DNA from 2 places in the Solibacillus sp. genome. Region 2 is predicted to be linked to the other one. Evidence: riboswitches for the same ligand, from Rfam matches in the RefSeq annotation. Region 2 holds a riboswitch; the other holds the start of a gene.

Region 1 (8,388 bases), on a different contig from region 2:
CTGTTTTTCCAGCCAGTTTTCAAACTGTAAAGAACCTTTAAATTCCCGAGGTGCCCCTTTAATTTCACTTAAATAAAGGTCATGGAAAAGATCTCTGTTCACTAATGACTCCGCAAAAGTGTGCTCGCTTCTGTCTTCTACTTTAAACAAAGGTACCGCATGTGAACTTACTAGGAAAATACGGGATTTATACGGGTTTCCCTTAGCAAGAAACGGTCGATACAACACATCCTTGCTACCTTCCCCTGTTAACCACGAATATACTTTTTTATAGAAACCTTTTGAAATAGGCATGTTTTCACTTCCTTATTCTTCAGTGTTACTCAATTTTGTTTCTTCTATAATACCACTCTTGTTGCCATCATACTCGAGGAAATTATTCCTCACTTTTGTACAGATTATCTTCAAACAGCATAGCATAATCCTCAATCACTCCAACTTATTCCTCACTTCAGCACAAATAATCCTCATAAACAAAAAAAACGCAATGAAAGCCTGGAAGCTCACATTACGTTTCAGAAATTAATTATTCGATAAATCGCAGTCCTTTAAAGGAACGATTTTCGTTTTGTGTTTAAATTTATAGCCAAACCATAATGCGGCAAACAATGGTAAGCCGATATATGAAACAACGACACCGTACCAGTCAATTGTTCCACCCATAAAGGCCATATAGTTTTGACCTAGCACGACAATCATACATAGGGCAAACGCAAATAACGGACCGAATGGGAAGAATTTTGATACATATGGTAAATCGCTCAATGAATGTCCTTGTGCAACATATGCACGACGGAATCGGTAATGACTGATTGCAATACCAAGCCAAGCGATGAACCCGGACATACCGGAAGCATTTAATAACCAAATGTAGACAACACCGTCACCGAAAAACGATGCCAGGAATGCTAATGAACCGACTGCCAATGTAGCTAAGAGTGCATACATCGGAATACCGCGTGAAGTTACTTTCATAAACAGTTTCGGCGCTTTTCCGTCTACTGCTAACTGATAAAGCATACGACTTGCTGCATATAACCCTGAGTTCCCTGCAGATAACATCGCAGTTAAAATGATCGCATTCATAACAGATGCCGCAAATGCCACACCTAAGTTTTCAAATACTAAAGTAAATGGACTTGTCGCAATATCTTCTGATAAGAGACGTGAATCCGTATACGGAATCAGTAATCCGATTGCACCGATTGCGAAAATGTAAAACAGTAAAATACGCCAGAATACTGAACGTACAGCTTTTGGAATGTTTTTGCCCGGGTCATCTGTTTCCCCTGCTGTTACCCCAAGCATTTCCGTACCTTGGAACGAGAAACCTGCTGCAAGGAAAATACCGAACAATGCCAGGAAACCTCCATTAAACGGTGCGTCGTCTTTAACGAAGTTCGTAAAGCCGACCGGATCGTTCCCGCCTAAAATTCCGAAAATCATTAAGAAGCTGACAATGATGAAGACAATTACTGTCGCGACTTTAATCATCGCAAACCAGTATTCTGCCTCACCGAAAGCTTTTACTGATGCTAAGTTAAAGGATAAAACGACTACGATAAATAAAATTGTCCATAAAATTGAAGAACTGTCCGGGAACCAGTATTTCATAATTAACGAAACAGCCGCAATTTCTGCTGCAATTGTAATTGCCCAGTTGTACCAATAGTTCCAGCCAAGCGCAAAGCCTAAAGCCGGATCCACAAATTTAGTTGCATACGTACTAAACGAACCGGATGTTGGCATATAGGCAGCCATTTCCCCTAATGATGTCATTAGGAAATAAACCATAACGCCGATCAGTGCATATGCAAGCAATGCCCCGCCTGGACCTGCCTGTGCAATCGCACCGCCTGATGCTAAGAATAAACCTGTACCGATTGTTCCGCCAAGCGAAATCATCGTTACATGGCGACTTTTCAAACTCTTTTTCAACCCGTTGTTACCGAGCTGATCTATTTTAATCTCACTCATGAATATAAAACTCCCTTTTTGTTTTGCTTGATAAGGTATCAATTACGCCTCGGAGTAATTGCGTCCAGATTTTTTCGAGATCCCTCAAAAAGTTCCTTTAAAAATCTGTGACATCCACCGGAGGTCTGCACTCATCGGGTGTCACAGATATCCGATGAGTGCAGGTAAAAGAAAAACCACCACAAGTTTTTGTGATGGTTATATTTACACCTCATCAAACTTGAAAGATAGCTCAACACATGCTCACACATGTGACAGTTCTGTTCCTTATCGAAAACAGCCCCAGCATTATTTTCAAGAAGAAAAATAACACTTCGGCAACCATTCCTTTCATAAAGCTTCACCGATTCTTCCTAATCTCAGCTATACTAGTCTTAATGATTGCGACCTCTACCTCATACATCTACATGAGGTAATGTTTTATTTAATTGATTAAAAGTCTAACATAACATTTTTTTGATAGCAATGGCTTCACCTTTATTCTGTTTTTTAAGAGTATTCACACTACTCAAACATATATTACTAGACAAAAGGAGAATTATTATGGACACCGAACAATTGAATCAAAACAGCAAAAAAATACTATCCAACCGACAGCTCATCTATTTTATGGTTGCCGTATTTTTATTTGCAACAACATTACGTACACCGATTACATTAGTCGGTCCGATTATTTCGTTTATTCGTGAAGGTCTCGGGATATCGAACTTTCTTGCGGGCTTTTTAACGACCATCCCTTTAATTGCCTTTGCGGTTGTTTCACCATTTGCACCAAGTATTGCCCGTAGGTTCGGGATGGAATGGACATTATTTTATTCCGTCATTTTGCTATGTGCAGGGATTTTACTGCGTTCACTTGGGGCAACGTCTTTGCTCGTTTTAGGAACAATATTAATTGGCGTCGCAATTGCATTCGGGAATGTTCTCATCCCAAGTTATTTTAAATGGAAATTCCCATTGCATATCGGCTTATTAACAGGGATTTATTCTGTATCAATGAACATTTCTTCCGGACTTGCTGCGGGCTTCAGTTATCCTATAGCTGCAAACGCAGGCTGGCAAATAGCAGCAGGGATTACGATTATTTTAGGGATTCTTACATTACTAATTTGGCTGCCGATTTTGCGCCAGGAAAAAATTGCATTACAAATGCCGACATCCCAGACAAAGAAAACGCTGATGTGGAAGTCACCGCTTGCCTGGGCAGTCGCAGGAGCAATGGGGTTCCAGTCGTTTATATTTTACTGCTCTTCAGCTTGGTTACCCGAAATATTCATTAGCCAAGGCCTGGATGCTACGGCTGCCGGTTGGATGGTATCCATTATGCAATTTTCGCAAATACCGATGACATTTATTATTCCGATTATCGCAGGGAAAATCGCTTCACAACGTCCGATCGTTGTTTTCTTTACAATATGTTACTTAGTCAGTTTCACGGGTATCTTGATGGAATGGACAAACCTTGCCATCTTATGGATGATTTTACTGGGCTTTGCAGGCGGGGCTTCATTTGGTTTAGTGCTGATGCTGTTCTCATTGCGGACGAAGACAGCCTATGATGCAGCTGAACTTTCCGGTTTCGCACAGTCAATCGGTTATTTCGTTGCCGCAATCGGACCGGTTCTGTTCGGCTATGCCCATGACTTGACGGATAGCTGGTCAATCCCAATTGTGCTGTTTATTCTAATTTCTGTTCTGTTATTTATCGCTTCCTTTATGAGTGCAAACAATCGTACGATATAACCAAACGTATGTACCCTTTTATGATATAATAACGGTAGTAAATAAAAGGAGTACAGAACTATTGCGTAAAAAGAGAAAACGGAATAAAAAACGCCTGCCGGTTATCCCGTTGTTTTTCATCGCATCGGCTGGTGCAGCTGGTTATTATGTATCGCAAACAGCTGAAGGCATCGGTATTGGAATTGTCGCTTATTTCGTACTATATATCGCGTTTAAAGTTTGGCTAAGATCGCTGAAAACGAGGAAATTACGGAAGTCCGGCATTCGCGAAGTCGATAAAATGACCGGTGAGGATTTTGAAAGATTTTTAGGAGAGTTATTTAAGCGACGCGGTTTTAAAGTGAGCTATACCGCAACGAGCGGTGACTACGGTGCCGATCTTATTTTAAAGGACGGAAAAGATATTATTGCAGTCCAGGCAAAACGCTATTCCGGTACAGTCGGTGTAAAAGCTGTTCAGGAAATTATCGGTGCGGTAAAAATGTATGAGGCAACTGAAGCTTGGGTTGTTACAAACAGTCATTTTACCCGCCAGGCCGAAAAACTTGCCGACATCAACGACGTTTACTTGATCGACCGCGATGAATTGATCCAAATTATATTAAATAAAAGGTAAGAAATAGGTGTGCAGAGGCTTTCGCTTCCTGCACACCTATTTTTAATATGGTTGTTGCTGGTATAGGTAGTTTGGTTTTTTTATCTTGTTGGCAATCGGTTCATGATACAGATCAGTTGTGGCGGGAGATAATGGCGGTACAAGCCATACCCAGTTTCCCGTTACATCCCGGTTGCTTGCATGTTCCTGCTTTTGAAACAGCTGAAATTGCTGGGCAGCGGTATGATGATCGACAATACTTACCCCCGCTTTTTTATATGAATGTAGTACCGCAACATTCAGTTCGACAAGTGCACGGTCCTTCCAAAGCGACGCATTCACCGAAATGTCCAGTCCCATTGCTTCGGCCACTTTCGGCAGGAAATTATAGCGGTATGTATCCGCTAAATTACGCGCCCCGATTTCCGTTCCCATATACCACCCGTTAAATGGCGCTGCCGGAAAATCAGTGCCCGCAATATTAAAACGCATACTCGAAATAATCGGGACTGCATACCACTTCATATTTAGTTTCGAAAAATCATAATCAGGATGGGTAATCGCCACTTCCAGCACATGCTCTTTTGGAATGTTAAAAAGCATTGGGTCCCGGTCATCTACTTGAATGACAAGTGGTAAAACATCGTAGTTTGTACGTGCACCTTGCCAGCCGAGGCTTTCGCACATTTTCGTAAACTCGAGTGAATCGGAATCTCCAGCAATCCCATCATCTGTTTCATAGCCTGCATAGCGGATTAACTGATGATTCCAAATGCGTACACGGTCCGGTTCAAATAGTGTAATAGCCGGTCTGATTTTCCCGTTGTTGGTGGCAAAATCAATATGGTTTATTAGCGCTTCATAAATTTCAACTTCATTTAGTAAATGGCGCCCATCAAACACGGTTAAGCTATTCCAAAACAGGCGCCCGATGCATTTATTGCTGTTGCGCCATGCAACCCGTGCCCCGTACGTAAGCTCATCTTTCGTTAAGGTGAAATCCGGAAGCTGAACTTCTTCCATCCGCTCTTTCAGCCACTCTTCTGTCTGGTTTGTTTCTTTTTTATATAAAGTAAGGAAATCTATTCGTTCATGCAATACTGTAGTCGCTGTTGCCATTGTTTCATCCCCTTCTAGCCTTTATTTTGGCCTCTTAGAAAGGGAAACTCAATAAAACGACAACAGGTTAAAACATATATATTTCATACATGACTAAAATTGTTCATAAAGTTCGGATCTATAATAATAGAACTCATTTTATAAAAGGCGAATTAAAACCTTCCCTTGATGCTTTCTGCTTTCAATTAGACGATGCGCCTCCTGGACTTCCTCTAAATCGAAGACTTGAGCAATTGGAACGTTTAATTGTTTGCTTTCGAACAATGGAATGATTCGCTCAACTACGGGAGCTAATCGGGATGGAGCTTCCTTACGAGTTGTACCTAAGCTGAAACCTTTTATGTTTCGGCAGCTACTATGCACATCGCTTGTTGATATTACACCAGCTTTTCCACTGCTATTTCCAAACTGAACCAATGTCCCGTAGTTAGCTAAGCATTCAAGACTTGCCTTTGTAACATCACCGGCGACCGAATCAAAAATTACTTGTGCCCCTCTACCATTAGTATGTTGCTTAACGCCTTCTACAAAGCTTTCGTAAGTAAACACATCATCAGCACCTATGCTCAAAACATAATCTTTCTTACCTAAATCACCGACAGTTCCAATGATTTTTGACACACCATAATGTTTTGCCAACTTCACAAGCATTGTCCCTACACCACCAGCCGCGCTATGTACGACAATTGTATCTTCCTTTTGTATATCTCCAATTTGTTTAAGTAAAACTTCCGATAAAATGGTCACGGTTGGTAGAGCAGCAGCCTGTAATGGATCGATCGCTTCGGGAATTTTAAAGGTTAACGTTTCTTTTGCCGCTACTACTTGCTGATAAGAACCCCCTTTAGGAAATGCGAAAACATAATCTCCTTTTTGAAATGACGCACTTTTACTTTCAATGACGTGCCCTACAATATCTAAGCCTAATGTGATGGGAAATGTACTTTGACCTTTATTACCCATTCGAGTTTTGATATCAGCATAATTTACGCTCGTATATAGCCCCTGTATTAATACTTCCCCCTGTTGGATTGCAGGTATCTCCACATCTTCCACAATTAAAACATCTGCCGCTCCTGCTTTGTATTGACGTATACTTTTCATTTAACCCATTCCCCCTACATGTTCTATTTATTTCAAATAAAATAGCCGCCCGAATTCGGACGGCATCTTTCTGTTAAACACGACTTAGTAGCTTAACTCATCCTTCTTCATTAATAATTACATTTTTCCCACGTAATTTCATAAGAATCGGAATTAGTATCCATAAAACTGCAACAATCAGGAAGATTAATGAAAGTGGTTTTGCTACGAAAATACTGTACTCCCCATTTGAAATTGTTAAAGCACGTCGCATGTTATTTTCAATCATCGGACCTAACACAAGCGCTAAAACTAATGGAGCAACAGGGAAATCATTTTTCGCAAAGAAATAGCCTGCAATCCCGCACCCTAATAACAGGAATAAATCAAACGTCGTATATTGAACTGCATATACACCAAAAAATGAAATAGCAATAATGATAGGCAGTAAGAATCTTTTCGGTGTTTGAATAATTTTAGCGAAAACACGAACTAATGGCATGTTTAATACAAGCAGCATTAAGTTTCCAAGGAACATACTGGCGATCAATCCCCACGCTACATCCGGATGTTCCTCAAATAATAATGGACCTGGCTGAATATTGTACATAATGAACGCACCCATTAAAATGGCTGTCGTTCCCGATCCCGGAATCCCTAATGTTAATAGCGGAATCATCGCTCCACCCGATGATGCATTATTTGCAGATTCCGGGGAAGCAACCCCGGCAATATTTCCTTTACCAAATGATTCTGGATTTTTGCTAATCTTCTTTTCTGTAATATACGCAAAGAAGGAAGCAAGTGTCGCTCCAGCACCTGGAAGTACTCCTAAAAAGAAGCCAAGGAATGATCCGCGTGCAATTGGTGCCGCACTGTCTTTTAAATCCTTTTTGGTAGGTAAAATACGGTTGATCTTCGCGATCGGTTCATCGTTGCCATCCTTCTCGAAGATCGTTTTAAATACCTCACCTAATGCAAATAAACCTACAGCAACTGTTAAGAATTCAATTCCGCTAAATAAAACTGGCTGGTCATATGTAAATCGGGCAATTCCTGAAACCGCATCTATTCCAATTGTTCCTAATAATAGACCAAGAACCGTCATAATTAATGCCTTCGTAATCGATTTACCCGCTAAACCACTTACCGCCGCCAACCCTAACAGCATTAGCGAAAAGTATTCTGCCGGACCAAAATTTATTGCTACTTTTGATAATGGTCGGGCTAATAGAACCAACCCGATTAACGCGATAATACCTGCGATAAACGAACCGATTGCCGCAATGGATAAGGCAGCTCCAGCTCTTCCCTGCCGTGCCATTTGATACCCGTCCAGCGTCGTAACAACTGAAGAAGATTCGCCTGGTGTATTTAATAAAATAGATGTTGTAGATCCACCATACATTGCACCGTAGTAAACTCCCGCCAGCAAGATGATTGAACTAGTTGCAGCCATTTCTAATGGTAAACCAGATGTTAATGTAGCCGTAACAGGAATTAATAATGCGACCCCGCTCATAGGACCAATTCCCGGTAATACGCCTACTGCTGTTCCAATAATTACACCTAATAATGCGAATAAAATATTATGCCACTGAAAAGCAATAGCAAACCCGTCTAATAAGTACTGTACCGTTGACATATCAGCTCCTCCTTTCTATTTAGAGTGGGAATTTAGGCAATGATCCGCCTAATACGTTGACGAAGCCGAAGTAAATGATTGCTGAAAACGCGGCTGCCACTATAATCGAGCTAACCCATTTTCCTCGTTCAAGTGTTTGGAACGAGATTAATAAAAATGCAAAGGTCGTAATTAAATAACCTAGTTTTTCAAGTAAAAATGCATAAGCAACGGCTGAAATGAAAAT
Region 2 (8,388 bases):
ATTGTCGAATGAAAAGCGTAAAGATCGATTAAAAATCGGCGGTGAGTAACAAATGAATATGACAAATAATCCATTTGATGCCTTTACAGCGAGTGAAAATGTTGACTTGCAAGTAAGTAAAGAACAATTTGCGGTGAATGTTGCAAACAATGCAGCCTCACCGCTTTTCGCATCATTATCAAATGATATGAAACAGCGGGCACTGCAATTAGCCCAAAATTTAGAGCCAAAAAATTACGAAACGGTTTTGGCATTTGGTTTACCCGCACAAGAAGCACTAAAAAAATTCACGACCCAGATGCTGCAGTATATTCAACGCAAAGATGTACGGAAAGTCGGTGAAGTATTATCCGATTTAATGCAGCATTTGGAGATGATTGACCCGGATGCATTAATTGAACAGGATAAAGGTTTTTTTGCAAAACTTTTCAGCCGATCCACACAGTCTATTCAAGAAATCATGACCCACTACAATAAGTTAAGTAAACGCATCGATCGCTTAAGCATTCAACTGGAATATAATCAAAATGCTTTATTAAACGATTATCAGTTTTTAAATAAACTGTATGCGATCAATGAGGATTATTTCCAGGAAATCAATGTTTATATTGCAACACTGGAAATAAAAAAACAGCATATGCGAGATGTTGTCTTACCTGCAGTGCAAAAAGAAATTGTAGATGGACAAAATCCGTTTAAACAGCATGAATTGAAAGATATTGAAATGCAAATCGAGTGGATTGACCGCCGTATGTATGACCTGGAACTTTCGCGTGAAGTCGCGATACAATACGCACCGCAAATCCGGATGATTCAGCAAACAAATCAAATGTTAATCGAAAAAATTCAAAGTTCGATTATGACGACCATCCCCTTATGGCAGTCTCAAATCGCGATGCTATTAAATATGAACAATCAGCGTCGTGCGATACGGTCTCAGGAGCGTCTTATGGATGCATCTGAACAGTTGATGCGTAAAAATGGCAAAATGCTTGAAGTATCCAAAAAAGCAGTGAATCGACCAGCATTATCCCATAGTGATATTGACCGGTTTAAACAAACCCAAATGCAGTTGCTTCACGATATTGAAGATACATTACGCGTGCACGTACAGACAGACGAAAAGCGCCATGAAATCGAACATACGATATTAGAACAAAAATAAAAAGGTGTGTGAAAAGCCATTATGACTTTTCGCACACCTTTTCTTTTTAAGCGAAGTATTCTTTATAGAATCCGCCAACTTCACCTGTGTTGTCGATTACAAAGATGAATTCTTCTGTTTCATTTTTCACTTCATATTCTTTGCCTACTGTTAATACGTTTGATACCAAATATTTCGATGCATCCGTATGTACACATTTTACTGTGCGAATTGTCGGCGCATCTTTCCAATTTAAATGTAGCATGTTGTTCCCTCACTTTTAACTATTATCGATACTCTCCTATTTTATATGATTTTTCTGTCAGTGGAAAGCGCGTTGTAGTAAAAATCCACTTTTCTTGCTTCTTTAATTACTTAGAATCCCAACACATTAAATTAATTTTAATTTATCGCTGTTTCTGATATTTGATAGAACAACTATTCCATGTTAAACTCACAAACAGAGGTGGAATTTATGGCATTTGGTAGTATTCCAATGTGGTTTTTCGCAATTGTAATTGCCTTTGCAATTGTATTTATTTTAATAAGCGAATGGAACTCACGAAAATAAGCTCGCATTTAACTGCGAGCTTTTTGCTATTACCGTAATGTTCTTTTCAGGAACTCTTTAGTCCGGTCATGTTTTGGATTAACAAGCAAATGTTCCGGAGGGCCTTCTTCAACAATAACCCCTTTGTCCATGAATACAATCCGGTCCGATACTTCCTTGGCAAACTCCATTTCATGAGTAACGATCAGCATCGTATTTCCTTGATTTGCTAGATGGCGCATTACCTTTAATACTTCCCCTACCATTTCAGGGTCAAGTGCTGATGTCGGTTCATCGAACAGCATTACATCAGGATCCATCGCTAGTGCACGTGCGATTGCCACACGTTGTTTTTGTCCACCGGATAAGTGTTTCGGTTTCGCATTTTTATAGGCGCTCATCCCGACAAGCTCCAAATATTTCATCGCATTACGTTCTGCTTCATCTTTTGAACGCTTTAACACTTTAATTTGACCAACAATACAGTTATTTAGTACATCCAAATTATTGAATAAATTGAACTGCTGGAATACCATACCTAAATGCGTACGGTACTTTTCAATTTGATGTCCGTCATTTAGGATATTTTCCCCATTGTAGATTATTTCCCCTGCTGTTGGTGTTTCCAGTAAATTAATACAGCGTAAAAGCGTTGATTTCCCTGAACCTGAAGAGCCGATCAACGTTACGACTTCCCCTTTGTTTACTTGGAAATTGACATCTTTCAATACTTCATGATCACCGAATTTTTTATTTAAATGGTTAATATCAATTACAACTGTCATCTTATTCACCATCCTTATCTAGCTTGTTGCCTGTAATGAGCTCCACTTTATACGAAGAAGGTCCGTCCATCTTTTTCTCGAACAATAGTAAGAAGCGAGTTACAGTAAATGTCATAATGAAGTATAATACTGTCGCGATAAAGAATGCTTCAATATATTTATAGTTACTGCCCGCTATTGAATTCGCAGTAAAGAACAGCTCCACTACCGAAATAACACTTAGGACAGATGAATCTTTAATATTCATAACGAACTGATTCCCTGTTGCAGGTAAAATATTGCGTGCTACTTGCGGCAGTACAATATGAATCATCGTTTGCAGGTGATTCATTCCAATCGCTTGTGCAGCCTCAAATTGGCCTTTATCAATCGATACGATACCACCACGCACATACTCGGCCATGTAGGCTCCTGTGTTTAAACTAATTACGATGGAGGCTGCTAAAAAGCGGTCAATATCGATTCCTAAATAGACAAGACCGTAAAATACGACCATCGCCTGGACCATCATTGGCGTGCCTCTGAAAATTTCCACATAAGCCGTTAAAATAAAATTAATGACTTTCAGAAGAGCTGATTTAACATTTTTTTTGCGTTGTGGAATTGTGTGCATAATTCCGATGAAAAATCCGATCAGTGTTCCACAAACTGTCCCGATAATTGCCAAGAGAAGTGCAGTCCAAGCTCCACGTACAAATAAATCCCAATTGTTCGTAAACAAGTTCCATGATGATTCTAAAAATGCCATCGCCTTGTCCTCCATTTCTTTTTGTTTCTACTATTTATGTATGAAACCATAATTTTAATAGAAAAAGGTTGTCTTCCGTTTGCCGGCAAGACAACCTCATTAAAACTGTCAATGCTACACCATTATTGTGCTGCTGGTTGATTTGCAATTGCGTCTTCCATTAATTTCTGACGCTCATCTTCCGAAATTTCAGCTAATACTTTGTTAATTTGTTCACGTAAATCTGAACCCTTTTTCAAACCTACTGCTACAGCTGTTGACGCTTCGTCTGCTTCGAAGTTTGGCTCAGGTACAATGTATTTAATATTATTCAGAGCCATTTCAGCAGAGATACCTTCTGGACGTTCTGAAACGTATCCATCAATTGCGCCTGACTGTAATTGCACTCGCATTGCACCAAAATCAGTTGCCGCTACTTGTTTTTGAACACCTTCGATTTGATCGATTACATCATAATGTGTTGTCGCTTGCTGACCTGTAATTTTTGCATCTGCAAAGTCGGATAATGAAGTTGCATTTGCATAAGGGCCGTCTTCTTTTACAACAATGACATAGTCACTTGTGTAATAGTTCTCTGTGAAATCAATTACTTCCTTACGTTCAGGCATTGGTGACATACCAGCAATTACTAGATCAATGGCACCTGATTGTAATGATGGAATTAAACCATCCCAGTCTGTTTTAACAATTTGTAATTCCATGTCCAGACCTTCTGCAATTTTTTTCGCAATTTCCACATCATAGCCTGCTGCATATTCCTTTGAACCTGCAATTTGAACTCCGCCATTGGCATCATCTTTTTGTGACCAGTTAAAAGGCGCATACGCCGCTTCCATACCGATTTTAATCACTTTTTTTTCTGAATCAGAACTGCTTGTAGTACCTTCATCGCTTGAACCGCAAGCTGCTAGCAATAGCATTGTCATGGCAGTCAGTAAAATTAATAGTCTCTTTTTCAAAGAAATCCTCTCCTTATTTGTTAAATTTCGGGCGTTATATATGCAAAAAACGACCTAAAAGAAGAACTTTAGGTCGTTTAAATTATAATTAGCCCGAATCCTCTACAGTTCCCATTTTGAGATAGCACAACTCAACCATCATGGATATAGATGATTGAGACAGTTCTGCAATTATTCACTGCAGACCCAGCATTGTAAAATTGAGCGTTTACAACACTTCGGCGATATTTCCTTCTCTTATATTTCAAAGCCAGCTCATGGCTCCATATAAAACTGTTAAGTATCGCGCCTCTACCTCACGAGAGTGTGAGGTTTTGATATGAAATTGATATGTTTATATTACATTATTGCGACATTTCCGTCAACACTCATTTTTCTGAAATCTAACTGAAAAAAAAAACTAATGCGCAATACGTAAAGTATCGCGCATTAGTAGAGTAAATACTATTAAGAATTTAACAATAAATCTTCTGGGTTTTCGATCATTTCTTTAACTGTTTTTAAGAAGCCAACAGAATCTTTTCCATCGATGATACGGTGGTCGTAAGATAATGCTACATACATCATTGGACGAATTTGAACTTCACCATTGACAGCTACTGGACGGTTTACGATTGAGTGCATACCTAAAATACCAGCCTGAGTACCGTTCATGATTGGTGTTGACATTAATGAACCGAATACACCACCGTTAGTGATTGTGAATGATCCGCCAGCCATGTCGTTTAAGCCCAATTTTTTGTCGCGTGCTTTACCAGCTAATTCTGCAATGTTTTTCTCGATTTCAGCAAAGTTTTTCGCATTTGCATCACGAACAACCGGTACTACTAAACCTTCTTCTGTTGATACAGCAATACCGATATCGAAGAAGTTGTTTAAGTGAATTTCGTCACCGTTAATTTGTGCATTTACATATGGATATTTCTTTAATGCTGCTACTACAGCTTTTGTAAAGAATGACATGAAGCCTAATTTAATATCGTTAGCTTTCACGAACTCATCTTGTTTACGTTTACGTAATGCCATAATGTTCGTCATATCAATTTCGTTGAAAGTAGTTAACATTGCAGTTGATTGTTTTACTTCTAATAAACGTTTTGCAATTGTTTGACGACGACGGCTCATTTTTTCTACTGTTACACGGTCTGTATCAGCTGCTGGTGTAAAGATCATTGGACCATTGCCTGCTGGAGCTTGAGCAGCTTGTGCTGCTGGAGCCGCTGGTGCTGTACCATGTGCTGCAACGTCTTGTACACGTACGCGACCTTGTGGGTCAACAGGTGAAATTGCTGCTAAGTCGATACCTTTTTCACGAGCTAATTTACGAGCTGCCGGTGAAGCGATCACACGCTCACCCGAAGTTTCTTCAGCTGCAACTGGTGCAGGTGCTGCTGCTTTAGGAGCTTCTTCTTTTGCTGGAGCCGGAGCTGCTGCTGGAGCTTCTTCTTTAGCGGCCGGTGCAGGTGCTGCGCCTTCGCCTGCTTCAACTACTGCGATTACTTGTCCTACTAATACAGTATCGCCTTCTTCTGCTAAAATTTGTTTTAAAACGCCTGCTTCTTCAGAGATGATTTCAGCATTAACTTTATCAGTTTCTAACTCAACGATAAATTCGCCTTTTTCTACGCGATCTCCAACTTTTTTCACCCACTGGGCAATTGTACCTTCAGTAATTGATTCTGCTAATTCAGGGACTTTAATTTCAGCCACGTTCATATCCTCCTTTAATTACGCTACACATTCATTGTATAGCAAGCCACTTCTATTTTAAATAGAAGCAGCTCTTTTTAAACAAATCATTTATTACTTTTCAAGTGCTTCGTTCACTAATTTAGCTTGCGCTGCTTTATGTGAATCGCCATCGCCTTCAGAAGTTGAGCTCATTGCAGGACGTCCTACATAGCGAACTTTTTTGCCTTCTGCGATATCATATAATGTTTCAAGAACATATGTCCATGAACCTTGGTTTTTCGGTTCTTCCTGTACCCAAACGATTTCTTTAACATTCGGGAAACGAGCGATAATTTCTTTCACTTGTTGTGCAGGGAATGGATAAATTTGTTCAACACGGATAATGTGTAAGTGATCAAGCCCTTCGCCGTCTTTCACGCGTTCTGCTAAATCGATCATTACTTTACCTGTACCAAGTACTACTTTTTCAACCGCTTCTGTGTTTTTGCCTAAACCTTCTTGCTCGATTACTTCCTGGAAGCGACCAGTTGCAAGTTGTTCAGCAGTAGCTGCAGCAAGTGGGTGACGTAAAAGTGATTTCGGAGAAACCACTACTAATGGACGTACACCTTCTGTACCTAATAATGCAGCTTGACGGCGTAATAAGTGGTAGTAGTTGCCTGCATTTGAACAGTTTGCTACGAACCAGTTATTTTCTGCAGATAATTGCAGGAATCGTTCCATACGGCTTGATGAGTGTTCCGGACCTTGACCTTCATAACCATGTGGTAAAAGAAGTACGAATCCAGATTTTTGACCCCATTTAGCGCGTGCACTTGAGATGAAGTTATCAAACATTACTTGCGCCATGTTTGCAAAGTCACCGAATTGTGCTTCCCATACTGTTAGTACATTTTGGTTTTCTAAATTATACCCGTATTCAAAACCTACTACACCTGCTTCTGTAAGAGGTGAGTTGTAAACAGTGAATGATGCTTTTGCACCTTCAATGTGATGTAATGGTGTGAATTCAGAACCATTATTTTTATCATGTAAAACTAAGTGACGTTGAGAGAACGTACCACGTTGTGCATCCTGGCCAGTGAAACGAACCGGTGTGCCATCTTGCGTGATTGTTGCATATGCTAATGTTTCAGCATGACCCCAGTCAATTTTACCATCTGCGAAAGCATCACGGCGTTTTGCTAAAATTTTACCTAACTTGTTTTGTGGTTCAAACCCATCTTCAAATACCAGTAGATCTTCATTAACTTTAGCCAGACGCTCAGCATCTACTTTAGTATCGATTTCAGGGAATTCGATTTTTAGTTCTTCCGGCATATTAGGCGTTAAATGCTCGTCTTTTTCAGCCATTTCTTTGACATGATCATACGCAGTTTGCATTTCCGCATAAATAGCAGTATCTAAAGCTTTTACTTCATCAGCAGATAAAATACCAGCTTCTGCTAATTCTGCACCATACAACGCACGAATCGGCTCATGTTTTGCAACTAATTTATATGTTTCAGGGTTTGTTACTGTCGGATCATCTGTTTCGTTATGACCGTAACGGCGGTAACCGATCAAGTCGATTACGATATCCTTTTTGAACTTCTCACGGTATTCCGCTACAAAGCGACCAACAGCTGCCACTGTTTCAGGGCTGTCAGCGTTTACATGAATAACCGGAATATCATAGCCTTTAGCAGGGTCAGAAGAATAAGTAGATGAACGTGAATCATGTAGCTCAGTTGTGAAACCGATCATGTTGTTCGCGATAATTTGAACTGTACCACCTGTTGTGAATCCTTCTGTTTGAGAGAAGTTAAAGCCTTCAGTTACAATCCCTTGACCAGCGAATGCCGCGTCACCATGCATGATGATACCAAATGCATTTGATGGATCATGTTTAGCAACGCCTGCTGCTGACACATCATCTTGTGCAGCACGTACAGAACCAATTACAAGCGGGTTCCCTACTTCTAAGTGAGAAGGGTTGTAGGCTAATTTAACGTTCAATCCAGAATCATAAGTGTAAGATGCACCCATATGGTATTTAACGTCGCCAGTCCAGCCTTTTGTAATTTCTAATTTACCATCTTCAGGGAAGAAAAGATCGTTAGAAACGTGGGCGAAATCAGAGAACATCATATCGTATGGTTTATTTAATACATGAGTTAATACGTTTAAACGACCACGGTGAGCCATACCAATTCGTACATTTTTTACACCTTTAGACTCAGATGATTTGATAATTTCATCCAATAAAATGATTTGAGTGTCTAAACCTTCTCCAGAGAAACGTTTTTGACCAACAAATGTTTTATGAATAAATTTTTCAAAGTTTTCAATGCGTGTTAAACGCTCTAATACTGCTTTCTTTTCTTCAGCAGATAACGTTGTTTTGAACGTTCCGCCTTCAACTTGAGCTTCGATCCATGCACGTTCTTCCGCATTTTGTAAATGTGCAACTTCCACACCTATTTTATCTGTATAAACAGATTTTAAATAATCAATTGCTTCCTTACCGT

The links. A riboswitch is a leader RNA that binds a small molecule or an ion and turns the genes downstream of it on or off. The one in region 2 is predicted to bind lysine.
Region 1: another riboswitch for lysine. It lies ahead of ABS917_RS06380 (amino acid permease); the one in region 2 lies ahead of ABS917_RS14090 (transporter substrate-binding domain-containing protein).

Annotation. Positions count from the first base shown of each region.
Region 1 is NZ_JBELZM010000004.1:165,546-173,933, forward strand. Features, by position in the region: gene ABS917_RS06375 (RNA 2'-phosphotransferase) at 1-294, opposite strand, end outside; gene ABS917_RS06380 (amino acid permease) at 523-1,977, opposite strand; lysine riboswitch at 2,198-2,378, opposite strand; gene ABS917_RS06385 (CynX/NimT family MFS transporter) at 2,521-3,720, shown strand; gene ABS917_RS06390 (restriction endonuclease) at 3,782-4,336, shown strand; gene ABS917_RS06395 (nitric oxide synthase oxygenase) at 4,379-5,434, opposite strand; gene ABS917_RS06400 (quinone oxidoreductase family protein) at 5,573-6,538, opposite strand; gene ABS917_RS06405 (tripartite tricarboxylate transporter permease) at 6,636-8,162, opposite strand; gene ABS917_RS06410 (tripartite tricarboxylate transporter TctB family protein) at 8,182-8,388, opposite strand, start outside.
Region 2 is NZ_JBELZM010000014.1:86,465-94,852, forward strand. Features, by position in the region: gene ABS917_RS14065 (5-bromo-4-chloroindolyl phosphate hydrolysis family protein) at 1-49, shown strand, start outside; gene ABS917_RS14070 (toxic anion resistance protein) at 53-1,165, shown strand; gene ABS917_RS14075 (DUF6501 family protein) at 1,212-1,409, opposite strand; gene ABS917_RS14080 (amino acid ABC transporter ATP-binding protein) at 1,745-2,479, opposite strand; gene ABS917_RS14085 (amino acid ABC transporter permease) at 2,481-3,227, opposite strand; gene ABS917_RS14090 (transporter substrate-binding domain-containing protein) at 3,350-4,186, opposite strand; lysine riboswitch at 4,301-4,488, opposite strand; gene odhB (2-oxoglutarate dehydrogenase complex dihydrolipoyllysine-residue succinyltransferase) at 4,634-5,896, opposite strand; gene ABS917_RS14100 (2-oxoglutarate dehydrogenase E1 component) at 5,990-8,388, opposite strand, start outside.